DNA from 3 places in the Bacillus sp. 2175 genome. Region 1 is predicted to be linked to each of the others. Evidence: riboswitches for the same ligand, from Rfam matches in the RefSeq annotation. Region 1 holds a riboswitch; each other region holds the start of a gene.
What was found. Region 1 has a riboswitch for thiamine pyrophosphate ahead of thiT (energy-coupled thiamine transporter ThiT). Riboswitches for the same ligand answer to the same signal wherever they lie in the genome.

Region 1 (6,922 bases):
GATTACGACATTAGATAAGAACGGGAATTTAAAACATGCAGATGATTTTTATTTTGAAGTAACGATAGATCGTAGGCAACAAAAGAGCTTTGGACAACAAATATTTAAAATTCCCTTAGGTAATCTCGTCAATATAGAGGAAATTGATAATAAATTATCAGAGCAGTTTTTAGGGCAAGAAATTTATTTTTCTGGAGTGAGAAAAGAAGATAGTTTTATTCCATTCTCTTTTTCTTTATCTAAGCAGAATTTAAGTGGATCTAATAAACCGTTAGAAAAAGCATTTAATGAGAAAATGAGCAAATTAAATGAGGAGAAAAAGAGAGCAGTTGAGGAACAACTTGTTAAGGAAAAGAAACCAGCTGTTCAGGAGCAAGCTGCTCAGGAATTAGGCGTTTACATAGGAGGACGTGTTACAAAAGTACAGTTACCAGATGTAAAAGGTCCTGTGAATCCAATTTATAAAAATGGCATCTTCTTAGATAGCATAAAAGAATTTCAAACTAATTTATTATTAAAAGAGAGCAAGCCCATACAATATACAACACAAACAATGGACTATGAAAAAAATGATATTAAATATAAATTATTAATCAAGCCAATAGAAAAAGACGGATCAGTAACATATATTTATGCGATGGCTTCTTTACAGCCCGTAGATGAAGCTGTACAAATGGTGCAAGATTATTACATCTATATCATTGCATTTGTAGTCGTTCTTATTTTGTTAGCTTCGTTCTATTACTCAAAACAAATTGCCAAACCGTTATTAAAAATAAATGATACGACGAAGAAAATAGCACAATTAGATTTTACAGAAAAAATACCGATTACTTCAAAAGATGAAATTGGAGATTTGTCGAAAAATATTAATGTGCTATCAAATAAACTCCATTCACATATTGGACAGTTAGAAGAAGATATTGAAAAGGAAAGAAAGTTAGAAAATACACGGAAAGAATTCATTTCTGGTGTTTCGCATGAATTAAAAACACCGCTAAGTATTATGAAAAGTTGTATTTCCATTTTAAAAGACGGGGTAGCTGAGCATAAAAAAGAGTATTATTTTCAAGCGATGGAGAGAGAAGTAGACAAAATGGATACTTTAATTTTGGATATGCTTGAGCTAGCTAAATTTGAATCTGGTACATATAAAATGAAAAAGTCTGCGTTTTATATTGATACAGTAATTGAAGATATATGTGAACATCTATCTGTGGAAATAGAGAAAAAAGAACTTCATGTTCATAAAAATATACATTCATTTGAAGTGATTGCAAATCAAGGCCGGATTGAACAAGTCATCGTTAACTTCATTACGAATGCCATACGTTATACACCAAATAAAGAAGATATTATTATTTCTGCAATAGATGAGAAGGATCGTATAAAAGTTTGTATTGAAAATAAAGGTACTCACATTGAAGAAGAACAATTAGATAAAATTTGGGATCGTTTTTATCGCGTGGATACAGCTCGTCAGCGTTCACAAGGTGGGACGGGACTGGGGCTTGCTATTTCTAAAAATATTTTAGAATTACACGATGCTGAATATGGAGTGAAAAATACAGAAGACGGTGTATTATTTTACTTTTACTTACCGAAAAAAGCGTAGATAATGCATGCTACGCTTTTTTTAATTTATTTTCATATTATCTTTACCTAATCTTTATTTTTAAGCGATATAATCTGGTTAGAAAATGAGGTTATGTAAGGAGTCGATGAACCGTGCATAGCAATTGGCTAAGTATAATGGTATTTATTTTCTTTTGCGCATTTATTGTATTTTTAATTAATATTACGATATGAAAAAAGAGCGCTCATTAAGCGCCCTTTTTTTGTGTATTCATTTGATAAGCACTGATGCTTTTGAATAAGCGTGGGGAAGTGAGGAATAAAAATATAAGTAAAACTGTACATAAAATAAAAGAACCAAGCATTGTACTTCCATTTACGATTAATGAATATAACACAGCTGATTGACCTTTCGGCGCATATTGTCCCCAGAAAATAATACCGGCAATAAAGTGACAGAAATAGCGAGCAAAGCTACCGACAAATGTAGCAAGGATAATGTAAACAAGGATTTTCTTACCATGGTTTTGTTTTGCTGAAGGTTTTTCATTGCGACTACCTAAACTTGAATGTTCTTCACTATTTTCATTAGACGTTAAAAGTGCTTTTTGAATTGGACGATAGAATAAGCCAGCAAATCCGATAAAAGCAAAGGCAATGAAGTACTCAATGAATGCTTGAACAGGTGTTAAAATATAAGCATCCCCCACGACTATTTGTAATAGTCCCCAAACTAAACCACCTAAGAAAGCTGATTTAAAGCCCCAGCGGTAAGCGATAATAAAAATAGGAATCATAGCGAATGAGATAGAACCGCCTGTTGGAAGTTTAAGTGATAATGGTAAAATATCGATAATCATGGCGAAGGCTGCAAGAATAGCAGATTCGATCATCGCTTGTAAATTAGTGTTACGCATGTTGTCTCCCCCTAAATCCAAGTTGTACAAAAAAGAATAGATATCATAGGAGGATACGAAATACGTAAATAAAAATGAGGTATGTATTTCGGACGTTTGCACAATCCCTGCGTTAGCATTAACTAACAGGTTCGAAGGGTCGGAACGAAGTGTTCCCTCTCAGCGGCATGGCTCCCCCAGTGATAACGAGATTCTTTATTTGCTATTGTTTATTGTAAGCGAAATGGATGAGAATGGCAAACGAATACAGTATGACAATAATTGAAATAGAATTGTAGCGAAATGTTAATAAATATGAAGCAAAAGGGTATAGTACAAGAGAAATTGGGTGTGGTATAATTTTTTTGAAAATAATTATCATTCTCTTCTGAGGGGGAAGGTTATGAGTTTAGTAGATATTAAAATTGGAGAGAAAGTGTTAGTAAAAAGTATTCAGTCTTTAGATCAGCTATTAAAGCGTAGACTAGCTGCTTTCGGTCTTGCTGAAGGAAGCGAACTTCGCCTGAAACAGAAAGCGATGTTTAAAGGTCCTTGTACATTGGAGTGTCGTGGACAGTTAATTAGTATTCGTCATTGTGACGCGAAAATGATAAAGGTGGAATTAGCGTGAATAAGGTAGCTTTGCTAGGGAATCCGAATACAGGGAAGACATCATTATTTAATGCACTTACTGGTTCTTATGAGTATGTAGGAAACTGGAGCGGTGTAACAGTAGAAAAGAAGGTTGGTAAATTAAAAGATAGACAAGGAACATTAATTGATTTACCAGGTGTTTATGATTTAAATCCAGTTTCACGTGATGAAGGTGTTGTAACAAACTTTCTATTAACAGAAGAATTTAATCATATGTTAAATATCGTAGATTCCTCGCAGTTTGAAAGAAATATGCATTTAACGTTGCAGTTACTTGAATTTGGTAAGCCAGTCTCAATTGGTTTAAACATGGTTGATGTGGCGAAGCAAAGAGGAATTGTCATTGATGTAAAACGATTATCAGAACTATTAGGTGTAACAGTCGTTCCTGTTGTTGCAAGGAGTGGAAAAGGCTGTGAAGAACTGCTTACGACTCTTAAAGAAAATGACAAAAAAGAGAAAAAGCCATTCCTTATTTCATATGGTGTACAAATGGATGAAGGAATTGGAGAAGTAATTGCTCTTTTAGAGACAGTGAATTACGAGCATCCGAGATGGTTAGCACTTCAATTTTTAAGCAATAACGAAGTAGTAGAAAAAGAAATGAAAGCATTACCAATTTATAAGGAACTCATAGCCATTCGATCTCGCTTAGAAGGAAAACTTGATTGTACGTTAGAAGAGCACATTTACAAAACTCGTGAAGCGTATATTGAAAAGTTAAAAACAAATGTTATGAAGCATGAGAAAGAAGGAAAAATTCCTTTTTCAGAAAAAATTGATAGATTAATTACACATAAAATTTTAGGACTTCCAATCTTTTTAGCAGTTATGTTTTTTATTTTTCAGGTTACGTTTACGTGGATTGGTACACCTTTATCTGATATGTTAGATGAGTTTTTTGGTGGCCAGCTTACGGATTGGGTGACGGCTGGACTTACAAGTATTGGAGCTTCTCATTTTATTCAAGCACTCGTTACAGAAGGTATTATTGCCGGTGTTGGTGCTGTATTAGTATTCGTACCACAAATCTTTGCACTATTCTTTTTCATTTCATTATTAGAAGACTCAGGGTATATGGCGCGAATTGCAGTTGTTATGGATAGAATTATGGAGTTTTTCGGCTTAAACGGAAAAGCTTTTATTCCGATGATTATCGGTTTTGGATGTAACGTTCCAGGTATTATGGCTGCGAGAACGATTGAACAGGAGAAAGAACGTTTACTTACCATTTTAGTAACACCATTTATGTCTTGTTCAGCACGATTACCTGTATATGCATTATTTGCGGGCGTATTCTTCCCGCATAGTCAGGCGACTGTTGTATTTTCTTTATATGTTGCAGGGATTGTTCTTGCGTTATTAGTTACAAAAATTATGTCTCTTACGATTTTGAAAGCGGAAAAGTCTATTTTCGTAATTGAATTACCGCCTTACCGTGTGCCACAAGCGAAAACATTATGGCTGAGCACGTGGGAGAAAGGAAAAGGATTTGTTCGTAAAGCTGGTACATTCATCTTTGGTGGTTCGGTTGTCATTTGGTTATTAAACTATGCAGGTCCATCAGGATTTGGTGTTGATATGGGAGACAGTTACTTAGCGATGATTGGTGGATTTATCGCACCGCTATTCGCACCGCTCGGCTTTGGAACGTGGCAAGCTGCAGCATCCCTTTTAACAGGATTTTTAGCGAAGGAAGTTGTCGTTTCTACAATGGCAATTATTTATGCAGTTAAAGAAGATGTGCTTGGAAATGTAATGGGAGTACATTATACAGCATTATCAGCTTATGCATTTATGTTCTTTATTTTATTATATGTTCCGTGTTTAGCGACGGTAGCTGTTATTAAACGTGAAACAGGATCAGCGAAATGGACGATTTTCTCAGTCGTTTATCCACTCGTAGTTGCTTATGTATTAACGCTCATTATATATCAAGTTGGATCCTTACTCGGATTCTAGAAGGAGATGTATTACGATGATGGTCAATATTATAATTGGAGCTATCATTTTTGGTTATGCAGCATACACGTTAGTTAATTTTGTAAAGAGAAGTAAAAAGGGAAAATGCGCAGCATGTTCTTTAAATAAGTCATGTCAGTCGAAAACTTGTAGTCCAGATATGGAACAAGTTGCTCATAATAAATAGAAAAAAGCTTTGCGAATGTCGCAAAGCTTTTTTGTTTTACTTTTTAATTTTTACAAGTTGAGAAGCTTCGACGCCGTTGTAACCAGGGAATTCTTTACTTGGGTCTTTATCAAATTTTAATACACCTACAGATTTTTCATCACCTTTTACATTGTTGTAAGTTGCGTCATCGACAATCGCATACATATCTGTATATGCACGGCCACTTCCGATAATTGTGTTGCCTTCATATTTTAATTTCGCTCCATCAAGTGTAGCATTTTTTACTTTTTCTTTTGCAAATAATACACCTTGTTCTGTTGTTATAGCTGGTAATTTATCAAGTGGTTTCGTGTTGTCTTTTTCATCAACTTTGCTAAGTAACTCTTTTTTCACTAGTTCCTCACCAGTTTTCTTATCCATTACAAGAACTTTTTTACCATCTAATGTTGTCATTTTCATTTTATAGAAGTCTTTTTCTTTCACTTCTTTTTTGTTTTTATCTGTAATTTGCTGAACTTGTTCTTCTGAGCCGTACAGTACAAAACCGTTCGCTTTCTCTCCTAATAAAGAACAACCTGATAATGCTCCAAGTGAAATTGCTGCTGCTAATCCGATTCCTACTAATTTTTTCATGATGATTTCTCCTTTTATATGTTTTATATTAAATACAATTTTTGTATTATTGCTTACAAGTGAAGAAGCTTGTTTGTTGCTTCTGGTATTAGTGTATAAGAAATATTAGAATGCAACTATCGAGTTAGCTTACAGTAACATTACACTTATGTAATTTAGTGAAATTGCACAAAAGTAAGTTAATTTCAAAGAGGAATAATGAGAATATATTAGAAATACAATATTGTATATAGAATGTCATATTATAATGGATGTATTTTGGAAATAACATGTAAGGACATATTAGTTTTGTTATAATAAACACATAGGCTGTAAAAATGAATATTCTTTACTGTAAAGGGAGATTTTTCAGTTTTCCAAGTAGTGAATTTGAAATATGAGGTATATCATAGGAGGAATTTAGATGTCTGTATTTAAACGATTAAGAGATTTAACAATGTCAAATGTGTATTCGTTAATTGAGAAAGCGGAAGATCCAGTTAAGATGACGGATCAATATTTACGCGATATGCAAGCGGATGTACAAGAAGCTGAGAAAAGTGTAGCAGCTCAAATCGCGCTTGAGAAGAAATTCAAAATATTATTTGAAGAGCAAGAAGCACTTGTGAAAAAACGTGAAGAGCAAGCTCATATGGCTGTTCAAGCTAATAACTTAGATCTTGCGCGCCGTGCACTAGAAGAAAAACAAAATGCGGAGCAAAAGATGAATGAGTATAAAGCAAGCTATGAGCAAAATAAAGCTGCTGCTGATAACCTGCGCCTAAAGCTAGAAGAAATGCGTAAGCAATTAAATGAGCTGAAAAATAAACGTGAGACACTTGTAGCGCGTGTAAATGCGGCGAAAGCACAAAAGAATATTAATCAGGCGATGTCTGGATTTGATTCAAACTCAGCAAAAGCTGGTTTAAGCCGTATGGAAGAGAAAGCTCTTCAATTAGAGGCTGAAGCAGAAGCGAGCGGTGAAGTTTATAAGAAAGAAAAATCATTAGATGATGAATTCGCAAGCTTAAACAAAAATTCTGCTGTTGACGAT
Region 2 (6,922 bases), 1.3 Mb from region 1:
TTCAATTATGTTTTAAAGAAAAAGCACAAACCTTTATTTAAAAAGGTTTGTGCTTTTTTAATCAAATATTTGTTTAAATTTTGGGCAGTCTATTTCTTCATGTAGCACTTAAAATACTACACTTCCTTCCCTACAAACTTCTCTTTACTTCTTCAACTAATTTTCTCGTACTTTCATACGCAGATTCCGCTAAACTAATTGCTGAAATAACTGAAACACCGTCCGCACCCGCCTCTATAACTGCCGCTGTATTTTCAATTGTAATCCCACCAATACCAACGATTGGCACTGTAATTCCTTGTTCTCTAAAATAAGCTAATCCTTTCGTTCCTTGAACCGCTTTCGTATCTTTTTTCGTACTCGTTGGGAAAATAGGACCAACACCTAAATAATCCGCTCCATTTTCGATTGCAAAACGTGCTTCTTCAATTGTATGAGCAGATACGCCGATAATTTTATCTCCCATTTTTTCACGAACAGATGTAATTCCTTCATCATCTTGTCCAACATGAACACCATCTGCATCTAATTCAATGGCTAATTCTACATCATCATTTACAATGAAAGGAACACTATATTCCTTACAAAGCGTCTGCAATTCTTTTGCAAAGCGCACTCTATCTTCTCCGATTAAAGAACCTTCCCCCTTCTCGCGAAACTGAAAAAGTGTCACTCCACCATCTAACGCTTCTTTCAATACAGCTAAAGGATCCCTCGTGCAGTTATTACTTCCCATAATAAAATACACTTGCAATAGCTTAGACATTTTATCTATTTCAATGCGTGCCATTTCTTTCACTCCCTCTTACTCTAACTCCACAATCTTCCCATACTTCTCAATATCACCTGAAGTTGTATTCGCTAATTGATTTAAAAATTCAATTTGGAAACTACCAGGCCCTTTTTCTACCGCCTTAGCAGCTGCCAGTTCCGAAGCTACACCATAAAACGTTAATGCGGCTACTGCTGCTTTAACATAATCTTTTTCCACTGCTACAAATGCTCCTATTACAGAAGTTAGTAAACAACCTGTTCCCGTAACTTTCGTTAAAATAGGGTGACCATTTCGAATAACAATAGTTCTCTCTCCATCTGTAACAACATCTTCTTTTCCAGTAATGACCGCAACTGTATTTAGTTCATCTGCTGCCTGCCTTGCAATACTTACAATATTGCCATTTCCAGTACCAGCGTCTACCCCTTTAATTTCCCATTTCTCATTAATAACATTTGCTATTTCAGCTGCATTTCCGCGGATAATTGCTAAATCGATTTCAGCCGGAATATGTCTCGCAACTTCTGTTCGATATGAAGTTGCTCCTGCACCAACTGGATCAAATAGTACTGGCACATTGTTCGCATTTGCTGATTTACCCGCAAGTAACATCGCTTCTACTTCTTCAGGACGAAGTGTCCCCATATTTAATACTAACGCTCCAGCAATGCTAGCCATTTCTGCTACTTCTTCTTTTGCATACGCCATTACAGGCGATGCCCCAAGTGCCAACAAACCGTTAGCAGTAAAATTTGTTACAACAACATTTGTAATATTATGAACGAGCGGATTAGATTCTCTCACCAAATCCACTACTTTACTAATTTCTTTCATATTCATCCTTTTCATCTCCTAACTATAATGATGGGAGATACACAAAAAGACACTTTGCGCGTACGCAAAGTGCCTGAACATGTGCTTTTACACTCTCCCTACGCTGGCATTATCCAACAGGTTCAAATGGTCAATGACGGACTAGTAGTCATACTCTCAGTTTGTATCCACAAACTCCCATGTGCTTATTATTCATCTACTTCAAAGTCTACTCTTATTCTAGTAAAATAACAAGTTCTTTACTTTTCTATTTAATATAGAAGCAACCTATATAACAATAAACATAATCAAGTGAAACTTTAATCAGTGAGTGTTTTGTTCATCCCACTAAAAACCGATCAAATATGGAGCGAAACTGAATCTCAAGAAGATGTATGCTATATTTAACTTATGGAAATTTGAAAGGATGTTTTTAATATGTCAAAAAGCGTTGTAATCGCTGAAAAACCTTCCGTTGCACGAGATATTGCTCGTGTACTGAAGTGTGATAAAAAAGGAAACGGCTATCTTGAGGGTAGTAAATATATTGTAACTTGGGCTTTAGGTCATCTCGTTACATTAGCAGATCCAGAAAGTTATGATGTGAAATATAAAAAGTGGAATTTAGAAGATTTACCGATGCTACCTGAGCGTTTGAAATTAACGGTTATTAAACAAACTGGTAAACAATTTAATGCTGTAAAAAGTCAGCTACTTAGAAAAGATGTAAATGAAATTATTGTAGCAACAGACGCTGGACGTGAAGGGGAATTAGTCGCACGCTGGATTATCGATAAAGTTAAGCTAAATAAACCAATCAAACGTTTATGGATTTCTTCTGTAACCGATAAAGCAATTAAAGATGGTTTTGCAAATTTAAAACCAGGTAAAGCCTATGACAATTTATACGCTTCAGCAGTTGCACGTTCAGAAGCTGACTGGTATATCGGTCTTAATGCAACTCGTGCTTTAACGACTCGCTTTAATGCCCAGTTAAATTGCGGCCGTGTACAAACCCCTACTGTTGCTATGATTGCTAGTCGTGAGGATGAAATAAAGAACTTCAAAGCTCAAACTTACTACGGCATCGAAGCTCAAACAATGGAGAAGCTCAAACTTACTTGGCAAGATGCAAATGGCAATAGCCGTAGTTTTAATAAAGAAAAAATCGATGGTATTGTAAAAAGTTTAGATAAACAAAATGCTACTGTTGTGGAAATTGATAAGAAACAGAAGAAGTCATTCTCTCCTGGTCTTTACGATTTAACTGAATTGCAACGTGATGCAAATAAAAAGTTCGGTTACTCTGCTAAAGAAACATTAAATATTATGCAAAAATTGTATGAACAGCATAAAGTACTAACGTACCCTCGTACAGATTCACGCTACATTTCATCTGATATCGTTGGAACACTTCCAGAACGTCTAAAAGCATGTGGTGTTGGAGAATACCGTCCCTTCGCACATAAAGTATTACAAAAGCCTATCAAACCTAACAAATCATTTGTTGATGATAGTAAAGTAAGCGATCATCATGCGATTATTCCAACAGAAGGATACGTTAACTTCGCAGCATTCACAGATAAAGAACGCAAAATTTATGATTTAGTTGTAAAACGTTTCTTAGCTGTTTTATTCCCAGCATTCGAATACGAACAACTAACGTTACGCACAAAGGTCGGCAATGAAACATTCATTGCACGCGGAAAAACGATTTTACATGCTGGTTGGAAGGAAGTATACGAAAATCGATTTGAAGACGATGATGTAACTGATGACGTAAAAGAGCAGATTCTACCTCACATTGAAAAGGGCGATACATTAACTGTAAAGTTACTTATGCAAACATCAGGTCAAACGAAAGCACCTGCACGCTTTAATGAAGCAACTTTACTTTCAGCAATGGAGAATCCTACAAAATATATGGATACGCAAAATAAACAACTTGCTGATACGTTAAAATCGACTGGTGGATTAGGTACTGTAGCGACACGTGCAGATATTATCGACAAACTTTTCAATTCTTTCTTAATTGAAAAACGTGGTAAAGATATTCACATTACATCAAAAGGTCGTCAATTACTTGATTTAGTACCAGAAGAATTAAAATCACCTACACTAACTGGTGAGTGGGAACAAAAACTTGAAGCAATTGCAAAAGGAAAATTAAAGAAAGAAGTATTCATTTCGGAAATGAAGAACTATACGAAAGAAATTGTTGCTGAAATTAAATCGAGTGATAAGAAATATAAACATGACAACATTTCAACGAAGTCTTGTCCAGATTGCGGTAAACCAATGCTAGAAGTAAATGGAAAAAAGGGGAAAATGCTCGTATGCCAAGACCGTGAATGTGGTCATCGTAAAAATGTATCTCGTACAACAAATGCTCGCTGTCCGCAATGTAAAAAGAAACTAGAATTACGTGGTGAGGGTGCAGGCCAAATTTTCGCATGTAAATGTGGCTATCGCGAGAAATTATCAACATTCCAAGAGCGACGTAAAAAAGAATCTGGAAACAAAGCCGATAAACGCGACGTTCAAAAATATATGAAACAACAGAAAAAAGAAGAAGAACCATTAAATAACCCATTCGCGGAAGCATTAAAAAAATTAAAATTTGATTAAACAAAAAGGTTCCTACCTCTATCGGTAGGAACCTTTTATTTTAGTGAATGATTTTACTTCCTTTTGCATTCTCAACAAATTTTTCACTTGATTTGTTAATTGGTGTTTTCAGTAATAACGCAGCAACAATCATAACTACTACGAAAGCACTTAACACAAGTAAATCTCGCGTTACGATATCCCAAAGCATTCCACCAACTGTTTCACGAATTGCGCTAATTGCGTATGTGAATGGTAAGAACGGATAAATCGCTTGGAAGAACGCTGGTGTCATTTGGATTGGGAATGTTCCGCCCGATCCTGCTACTTGTAGTACAAGTAAAATAATCGCCATCGATTTCCCAACGTTTCCGAAAATAGAAACGAGTGAGTATACGATACAAACGAAGACTCCACCAATAAATAAACTAAATAACACAAACCAGAACTTATCGACTACGTACGTACCGAGTAAGAATATATCTCCCATCGATACGATAAACGCTTGTGAAAGACCTATCGTTAAGAATGTTAATAAACGTCCGAAGTAAATTTCATGGCTCTTATAATTCGCGCCCTCTTCGTGTACTTCTACCGTTAATAATGAAACCATTAATAATGCGCCTACCCATAATGCAAGCACTGTATAGAATGGTGACATCGCTGAACCGTAGTTCGGCATCGCAAATAATTTATTTTCTTTTAAATTTACTGGATTCGCAAAGTAATCACTTTGCTTCTCAACATCGTTTTTCAATAAGCGTATGATGTCTTTTAAATCCTCTTCAGATTCAAAATCACGAATTTTATCTGCTAATTCTTTAATCTTTTTCTCAGTAGCTGGCATTTCAGCTTTAATGTCTGCTAATTTCTTTTTACCATCTACTAAACCTTTTGATGAATCTTCTAGTAATTTTTTAACATCTGGAAGCTTTTTGTCTGCCTCTTTTAAAATTTGAGATGTATTTTTAGACATCTCTTTTGTGCGAGCAATTGCTGCATTGAAATTTGGAGTGATTTCTGAGTCATATTTAGCTAAAATGTCACCAATTTGGCCCGAAACACTTTTAGACACTTGATTAATACTTTCAATAACATCAGCTGCTGGTTTTTGACCTTTATTAATAGCGTCAATTCCTTTATCAGTTAAATCCATTCCTTTTTGCAAACCATCTTTTGCTTTATTTAACTTAGAAATTGTACCATTAAGATTTTTATCACTATTCACATCAGCTAACACTTTATTTGTACTTTCCAGAACTGGAATCATGTCATTAACTAAATTCCAACTTGCTTTGAACTGCCCATTCAAATCATTTAAGGCTACTTTTGTAGAATCTAATCCGTTAACACCTTTGTTACTTAAGTCTTCTCTTGCTTTTTCAAGCTCCGTTTTTAATCTACTGTAATCATTTACAGCTTTATCATATTTCTCTCTACCATTGTTTAATATCTCATTAGCCTTATTTATATCTTGATTTAAATTGCCTCTAAGCTGCTGTGCATTTTCTTGCGCATTTTCAGCCTTACTTTTCAGTTGCTCAGCTGTACTTACTGCTTTTTCAAAATCAGCTACAAACGTTGCATTATAATCCTTTTCAGCTTGATTTACTAAATTATTTACTGCATCTAATTTTTGATTTACAGCATCTCGCACATCTTGTTTAACTTCTTGTCCGGAACTAATTAAATCTCCTACATGCTTAACCCTATTGTTAGCGTCCACCATAGAATTTTTAAGCACCGTTAAACTTTCCACTCTGTTTCCAAAGAACTGTTTACCGAATTCCGTGGAAGCTGATTCCTTGAAAGCTGTAAAGAAATCAATCAAATATGAAACACTATCGATACGCTCTTGGAGGAGCTTTGAAGCATCCTGCACATTTTTCTGTGCTACAGCTGGATCCACGCCTTTATTTTGAAGGCCATCCATAACACTCTTTACATATGCCGTTCCAACACGAGTAGAATTGAAAACAGTGTTTACAGTTTGATCAATATTTTTAGCAATATTTTTATACCCTTCACCATTCACTTGTGGTAATGCTGGAATCTCTGGTATTTGTGGAATAGTTATATTAGGTAAGACTGGTAATTTAGCTGGATCTGGCAATGTCAGATTAAAGTCAAATGCCGGATTTTTTAAGTAATCCGTAATTTTCGCTGCAGCATCCAATCCCTGCTGCATTACTGTTAAATTATTTTTAATAGTTCCCGGAGCGCGATTCAATGTTTCATCATTTCTCGCAAAGAATTTATCTAAATTCCCTAACGCCTCTTGCCCATCATTCATAACACTCTCTACAACCGGCAACTCTTTTTGCGCTACTTTCACAACATCTTCTGCTCGAGTTGCATCATCTAACGCCTTATCCATAAGTGTATTCATTTCTGGGAACTGCGCTTCTAACTTAAATACAAGATCTTTTACTTTTTCGATACTTGGTAAGTTTGTTTCTAAATCGATTCCAAGGTCATTGAAAATTTTAAAAATCTCACCGTTTGCTGTTTTTACAAAGTTTTTACTAATTTCTTCTGTAATACCTGATGCACCTTTTGCTGTAATCTTCGGTGCAATCGCGTTTACTTTTTCATTCACATAGTAATCCAGTTCTGGTTTTTTCGGATTTTCATCCAGAACAGTTGCAATTTTTTCAGAGAAGTCTTTTGGAATCGTAATACTTGCATAATAATCCCCACGCTCAACTCCGTAAATTGCTTGTTTTT
Region 3 (6,922 bases), 450 kb from region 1:
GGCTAAGGAATTGCGCCCTTAGTTGAACGAGATAAATTTAATTAAATCTATCAAACCTCATTGAATCCATAGAACGTATGTGCTACATTGGATTTAATGAGCTAAGAATAATAATGAAATTTTCACGAGTTAGTCAAGTATCGGAATTAACAGGTTTGTATCCTGGTAGTCTCAGGAGAATGCTGGTGGAACACGCTACGATTCAGAAGAACAAATCTTTCATTAAAGGAGTTACATTCTGATGATATTGGCGAAGAAAGTCAGACTGATTCCAACGCCTGAGCAAGAACAAGTGCTTAGAAACCATGCTGGTGCTGCAAGATTTGCTTATAACTATTGTAAAAGAATGAGTGATAGATACTATAAGCTATTTGGAAAATCTGTTTCACAGTTAGCTTTACAGAAACGATTTACAAAGATCAAGAAGCGAAAGAGATATGAGTGGTTAAAAGACATTAATGCACAAGTTCCCAAACAGGCTTCAAAAGATTTTGATACGGCGAGAAAACATTCGTTCAAAAAGTACAAAAATGGTTATCACACTTCTTATAAATCCAAAAAAGATTTAATCCAAGGATTTTATGCCAATTATGAAAGACTGGTTATAGGAAAGAAAGTCGTTCATATTCAGTCTATTGGAGAAGTGAAAACAAGCCAACAACTACCAAGAAATAAAAAACCATCCAATCCACGAGTTACCTTTGATGGTCGTCACTGGTGGATTAGTGTAGGGTTCCAAGAAGACTTTGAATCACAAGAACTAACGAATGAGTCGATTGGTGTGGATGTTGGTTTAAAAGAACTTTTTGTAGCTTCTAATGGTATGAAAGAACGAAATATAAACAAAGATGCTAAGGTTAAAAAACTTTTGAAAAGGAAAAAGTCAGCGCAAAGAGATATGTCTAGGAGATTTAAAAAAGGTGTGAAAATTCAGTCTGCCGGATATGAAAAAGCGAAAGCTGAGCACCTGCGGTTATCTAGGAAAATTATGAATATCCGAAATAACCATATCCATCAAGCAACAGCTAAATTGGTGAAAACCAAACCAATGAGGATTGTTGTGGAAGACTTATCTATTTCAAACCTGTTAAAAAACAAAAAACTATCGAAGGCACTTTCCTTTCAAAAATTAAACTTCTTCTTTCAATGTTTGTCATACAAGTGCGAGAAGTACGGCATTGCGTATGAAAAAGCTGATAAATGGTTCGCCTCAAGCAAGATTTGTTCATGTTGCGGAGTAAAATACGACCATTCAGTTCAACCAGAAGGACAATGGAGTATAAAAATACGTGAGTGGTGTTGTGTTTCATGCAATAGCCATCACGATAGAGATTTGAATGCTGCGATAAATTTATCAAGATGGGTAAAATAAATGCTTGATAATAGGAGGTAACGATACTGCCTCGTGTGGAGTGTTATACCCCTCGTCCCTTTGGGGTTGCGAGAACACGATGAAGCACTAACTCGTGTAAATTTGATTGAATTGTATAGATTTAGTTAAGTTTATCGTATCGGAGAGAACAATGAACACATGGACACAAGTTTATGATCCATTCGGAAACATTTGGATTTCGGCAGCGGTCGCACTTATTCCGATTATCTTTTTTTTCTTAGCTTTAGCAGTTTTCCGCATGAAAGGGTATGTGGCAGGATTTATTACAGTTGTACTTACAGTTTTAGTAGCGTTATTCGCTTATAAAATGCCGTTCACGATGGCAATGGCAGCGACCGGATATGGTTTCTTGTACGGATTATGGCCAATTGCTTGGATTATCATTATGTCGGTATTTTTATATAAAATTTCTGTAAAAACAGGTCAATTCGATGTGATTCGTGCATCGGTATTATCGATTACGAATGATCATCGTCTACTCGTTATTTTAATTGGATTTTCATTTGGAGCATTTTTAGAAGGAGCGGCAGGATTTGGGGCACCAGTAGCGATTACAGCAGCACTTCTTGCGGGTCTTGGGTTAAATCCTTTATACGCAGCAGGTCTTTGTTTAATTGCAAATACTGCACCAGTGGCGTTCGGAGCGATGGGAATTCCGATTACAGTTGCTGGACAAGTAACAGGTATTGATCCACATAAAATTGGACAAATGGCTGGGCATCAATTACCGTTCCTATCATTATTTGTTCCATTCTTTATCGTATTTTTAATGGATGGATTTAAAGGGATACGACAAACGTGGCCTGCGTTACTTGTAGCGGGTAGTTCATTTGCGATTACGCAGTTCATTACAGCGACATTTTTAGGGCCAGAACTTCCGGATATTACATCAGCACTTGTAAGTTTAATTAGTTTAGCGCTGTTCTTAAAAGTTTGGCAGCCGAAAGAAATTTATCAATCCGGGCGAGCAAATAGTGAAGTAGCAGTAACAACGACAGCGGCATCGATGCCGAAATTAACGTTTGGAAAAGTAGTGAAAGCATGGTCTCCATTTATCGTATTAACGGTTATGGTAGTCATTTGGAGCCAAAGTTTCTTTAAGGCACTATTTGCTTCAGGAGGGGCTTTAGAAAGTCTTGTATTTAAGTTTGAAATTCCAGGTCTGCATAATTTAGTAATGAAAGCAGAGCCAATTGTAAATAAACCAATGCCTTACGAGGCAATTTTGAAGTTTGATGTATTATCGGCAACTGGAACAGCGATTTTAATTGCTTGTATCATTTCCATGTTTATTTTGAAAATGAATGTAAAAGATGCAGTAGTGACATTTAAAGAAACGTTAAGCGAATTAAAAATGCCAATTCTATCTATCGGATTCGTACTAGGGTTTGCATTTATCGCAAACTATTCTGGTCTATCTTCCACGTTAGCGTTAGCATTAGCCGGAACTGGTGGACTATTCCCGTTCTTCTCACCATTCTTAGGCTGGATTGGCGTATTCCTAACAGGGTCTGATACGTCTGCGAATGCACTGTTCTCAAATTTACAAGCCATTACAGCGCAGCAAGTCGGCGTATCTGAAGTGCTTCTCGTTGCAGCAAATACAACAGGCGGTGTAACAGGGAAAATGATTTCCCCGCAGTCGATTGCGATCGCTTGTGCGGCGGTTGGTCTTGCTGGAAAAGAATCGGATTTGTTCCGTTTTACAGTGAAGCATAGCTTATTCTTCGTAATTATTGTTGGTATTATGACGTATGTGCAGGCGTATTATTTAACGTGGATGATTCCGTAAAGAGCAAAAGAAATAAACTTTTCATTTTTCAGATTATCGTGTATGATGGGAAAGTATTGAAAATTAAATCAGTGATAAACTAGGGGTGCCTAACGTATGCGTAGGCTGAGAGAGAAGCGCGTGAACTTCTTAACCCTTTGGACCTGATCTGGCTCGTACCAGCGTAGGGAAGTTAACGGCTTTACATAATGATGTCTTTATGAGCCAGGTCCTTATTTTTTTATGGACCTGGCTCTTTTTATTTTGGCATGCGCTGGCCATATCTTGTCCTTGTCACGAACAGGGGGGCAACAAAATTTATGAAACAATCTGTTTCAGCTGAGCAAATTGAATTGAAGTCGAGTTTACCAGGGAGTAAGAAAGTATATGTGGATGGACCACGAGAAGGTATGAAAGTGCCGATGCGTGAGATTGAACAAAGCGAAACGAATGGCGTTCCAAATCCACCAATCCGTGTGTATGATACGAGCGGTCCTTATACAGATCCTGCGTATAAGGTCGAGTTGGAAAAAGGAATTCCAACGCCGCGCCACTCTTGGATTATGGGGCGTGGTGATGTAGAAGCATACGAAGGGCGTGAAGTGAAACCAGAGGATGACGGTGTGAGAGTAGCTTCGAAACATACACCTGTTTTCCCGCAAATGGATCGCCAGCCACTTAGAGCAAAGCAAGGTGCAAATGTTACGCAAATGCACTATGCACGTAATGGCATTATTACGTCTGAGATGGAATACGTTGCGATTCGTGAAGGGGTAGAGCCGGAGTTTGTTCGTAAGGAAATCGCAGAAGGCCGCGCTATTTTACCAGCGAATATTAATCATCCAGAAGCTGAACCGATGATCATCGGGCGTAATTTTCATGTGAAGGTAAACGCGAATATCGGAAACTCAGCTGTATCTTCTTCGATTGCAGAAGAAGTAGAGAAGATGACATGGGCAACGCGCTGGGGTGCGGATACGATTATGGATTTATCTACAGGTAAAAATATTCATACGACGCGTGAGTGGATTATTCGTAACGCGCCTGTACCAGTTGGAACTGTACCGATCTATCAAGCGCTGGAAAAAGTAAACGGAATTGCAGAAGATTTAACGTGGGAAGTATATCGTGATACGTTAATTGAGCAGGCGGAGCAAGGCGTAGATTACTTTACAATTCACGCTGGTGTATTACTTCGTTACATTCCAATTACTGCAAAGCGTACGACAGGTATCGTTTCGCGCGGTGGTTCGATTATGGCACAGTGGTGTTTATTCCATCATAAAGAAAACTTCCTATACACTCATTTTGAAGAGATTTGTGAAATTATGAAGCAGTATGATGTTTCGTTCTCTCTTGGAGATGGATTACGCCCAGGTTCAATTGCAGATGCAAATGACGAAGCACAGTTTTCTGAGCTTGAAACACTTGGTGAATTAACCAAAATTGCTTGGAAACATGATGTGCAAGTTATGATTGAAGGACCTGGACACGTACCGATGCACTTAATTAAAGAGAATATGGAGAAAGAGCTTGATATTTGTCAGGGCGCGCCGTTTTACACACTTGGGCCGCTAACGACAGATATTGCACCAGGTTATGACCATATTACATCTGCAATTGGAGCTGCTATGATTGGCTGGTTTGGAACAGCGATGCTTTGTTATGTAACGCCGAAAGAACATTTAGGTTTGCCAAACAAAGATGATGTACGCACGGGTGTTATTACGTACAAAATTGCAGCGCATGCGGCTGATCTTGCGAAAGGACATAAAACGGCTCATCAGCGTGATGATGCACTTTCAAAAGCACGCTTCGAATTCCGTTGGCGCGATCAATTTAATTTATCTTTAGATCCTGAACGTGCGATGGAATATCATGATGAAACGTTGCCTGCAGAAGGGGCAAAGACAGCTCACTTCTGTTCAATGTGTGGACCGAAGTTTTGTAGTATGAGAATTTCACATGATATTCGTGAATATGCAAAAGAAAATGATTTAGAAACGAAAGAAGCAATTGAAAAAGGAATGAAAGAGAAAGCAGAAGAATTTAAAGAAGCTGGTAGTCATTTATATCAATAACATGTTACACCTCTTTACTTGATTGATCACACTGTAGTACCTAACTTTATTATAGAAGAAGCCCCATTTGCTAAGACGGTAGCAAATGGGGCTTCTGTTGTTTATAAGGCAAAGAAGAGATGTACCCAGTAGAATAAGAGAAATAGTGTGACGACTGTTGTGAGCGGGATAACGATAAGGGATACACTTAAATAGTCTTTCCATTTTACTTTAATTTTGTTTTGTTTCAGAATATACATCCAAATGAGTGAAGCTAGCGTACCAATTGGTAGTAATAGTGAACCGATGTCACTACCAATGATGTTTGCAAGATAGATAGTTTTTAATGTGACTGGATCTAGTCCCATTTCTGTTAATGTGATTGTACCAATCATAAGGGCAGGATGGTTATTGAAGACGTTAGAGAGGATGGATACAAGTCCGCCCATCGCAAAGCTAGCATAGAGTAGATGCTGATTCACAATTGGCTCGAGCCATTGTACAAGTACAGCTGTTAATCCTGCGTTGTGGAGTCCGTAAATAATGACGTACATAGAGAAGGCGAAAATTAAAATGTGCCACGGTGTCTTTTTCAAAATGTCGACAGGATTTGTTCGTAAGTAGTACCATCTCCAAATGAGAAGAACGAGTGAACCAAGTACTGCAACGATTTCAATTGGGATGGATAAGAAGGATGCAACGAATAGAAGACAGCGCATCAGGAAGACGAAACCTAATACTTTTAACATGAATCTTGTCCGTTTTTGTTTCGTATCAACAGAATTATTTCCTTTTAGTGGATGGAAGTTTTTCGTGAAGAAAATTTCTTCAATATCATATGAAGAAACAGGTAATTTTTTCGGAAGTTTTTTCTTCAAAACTGTATACATGAGCCATGACATAAATAATAAGCCTAATGTTGCAGGTACAAACATCATAGCAGTATGCATATAAAGAGTCATATGGACGATGTTTAATGCGATTAAATTTACGATATTACTTACACCAATTGGTGCACTAGATGCCGTAGCGATTAAAGCACCACTTAATAAATAAGGAATTTGTTGATGTGGTTTTAATTGAAGGTTTTTTAGAAGAAGAATTAAAATTGGAGTTGTAATTAAAATACTACCGTCGTTATTAAATAAAAGAGTCATAAGAAAACATAATAATTGAATATACCAGTATAAGCGGCGCCCAGAACCCTTTGCTAAATTTGCTAGTTTCGCTGCGGACCAATGGAAGAAGCCGAAGCTTTCTAATATAACTGCCATAACAATAGTTGCTAATATTGTTATGGAGGCACCGCCAATTTTACTTATAATATCCATGATGTCTGGTTTTGATACAAGTCCAGTAATTATGATGATACCAGCTCCGATTGCTGCTGGCCAAGCCTCATTTAAGCCGCGGGGTCGCCAAAAGATAACGATCATCGTTAAGAAAAATACAATAATAGTAATCCATATTTCAATGCTCATATTTTGCCTACCTTTCTATTTTCCCTTGAACAGATGTAGCTTGTCTCAAGTTTATATTGGTAGTATATTCAGCAAAAAATAAGAAGAACTAGACGTATAACGAGATGAACCGAATATGTGTTTTTCATGCTAAAGGACAGGTGTCACGAATAGTGAAATAACTATTATGAGAGGAGTCTATAAATTATTGGGGCAGTAAGATAGTAAATGAAATTTA

Region 2: another riboswitch for thiamine pyrophosphate. It lies ahead of thiM (hydroxyethylthiazole kinase); the one in region 1 lies ahead of thiT (energy-coupled thiamine transporter ThiT).
Region 3: another riboswitch for thiamine pyrophosphate. It lies ahead of thiC (phosphomethylpyrimidine synthase ThiC); the one in region 1 lies ahead of thiT (energy-coupled thiamine transporter ThiT).

What each region holds. Positions count from the first base shown of each region.
Region 1 covers NZ_CM173819.1:4,526,042-4,532,963, reverse strand. The annotation lists gene ACXKY9_RS23540 (sensor histidine kinase) at 1-1,615, shown strand, start outside; gene thiT (energy-coupled thiamine transporter ThiT) at 1,824-2,492, opposite strand; TPP riboswitch at 2,579-2,680, opposite strand; gene ACXKY9_RS23530 (FeoA family protein) at 2,875-3,102, shown strand; gene feoB (ferrous iron transport protein B) at 3,099-5,087, shown strand; gene ACXKY9_RS23520 (FeoB-associated Cys-rich membrane protein) at 5,104-5,274, shown strand; gene ACXKY9_RS23515 (lipoprotein BA_5634 family protein) at 5,311-5,889, opposite strand; gene ACXKY9_RS23510 (PspA/IM30 family protein) at 6,293-6,922, shown strand, end outside.
Region 2 covers NZ_CM173819.1:510,966-517,887, reverse strand. The annotation lists gene ACXKY9_RS02895 (anaerobic C4-dicarboxylate transporter family protein) at 1-16, shown strand, start outside; gene thiE (thiamine phosphate synthase) at 131-790, opposite strand; gene thiM (hydroxyethylthiazole kinase) at 806-1,615, opposite strand; TPP riboswitch at 1,688-1,800, opposite strand; gene topB (DNA topoisomerase III) at 2,027-4,216, shown strand; gene ACXKY9_RS02875 (YhgE/Pip domain-containing protein) at 4,257-6,922, opposite strand, start outside.
Region 3 covers NZ_CM173819.1:4,978,125-4,985,046, reverse strand. The annotation lists gene ACXKY9_RS26075 (RNA-guided endonuclease InsQ/TnpB family protein) at 242-1,372, shown strand; gene lldP (L-lactate permease) at 1,524-3,185, shown strand; TPP riboswitch at 3,257-3,372, shown strand; gene thiC (phosphomethylpyrimidine synthase ThiC) at 3,485-5,245, shown strand; gene ACXKY9_RS26060 (arsenic transporter) at 5,347-6,705, opposite strand.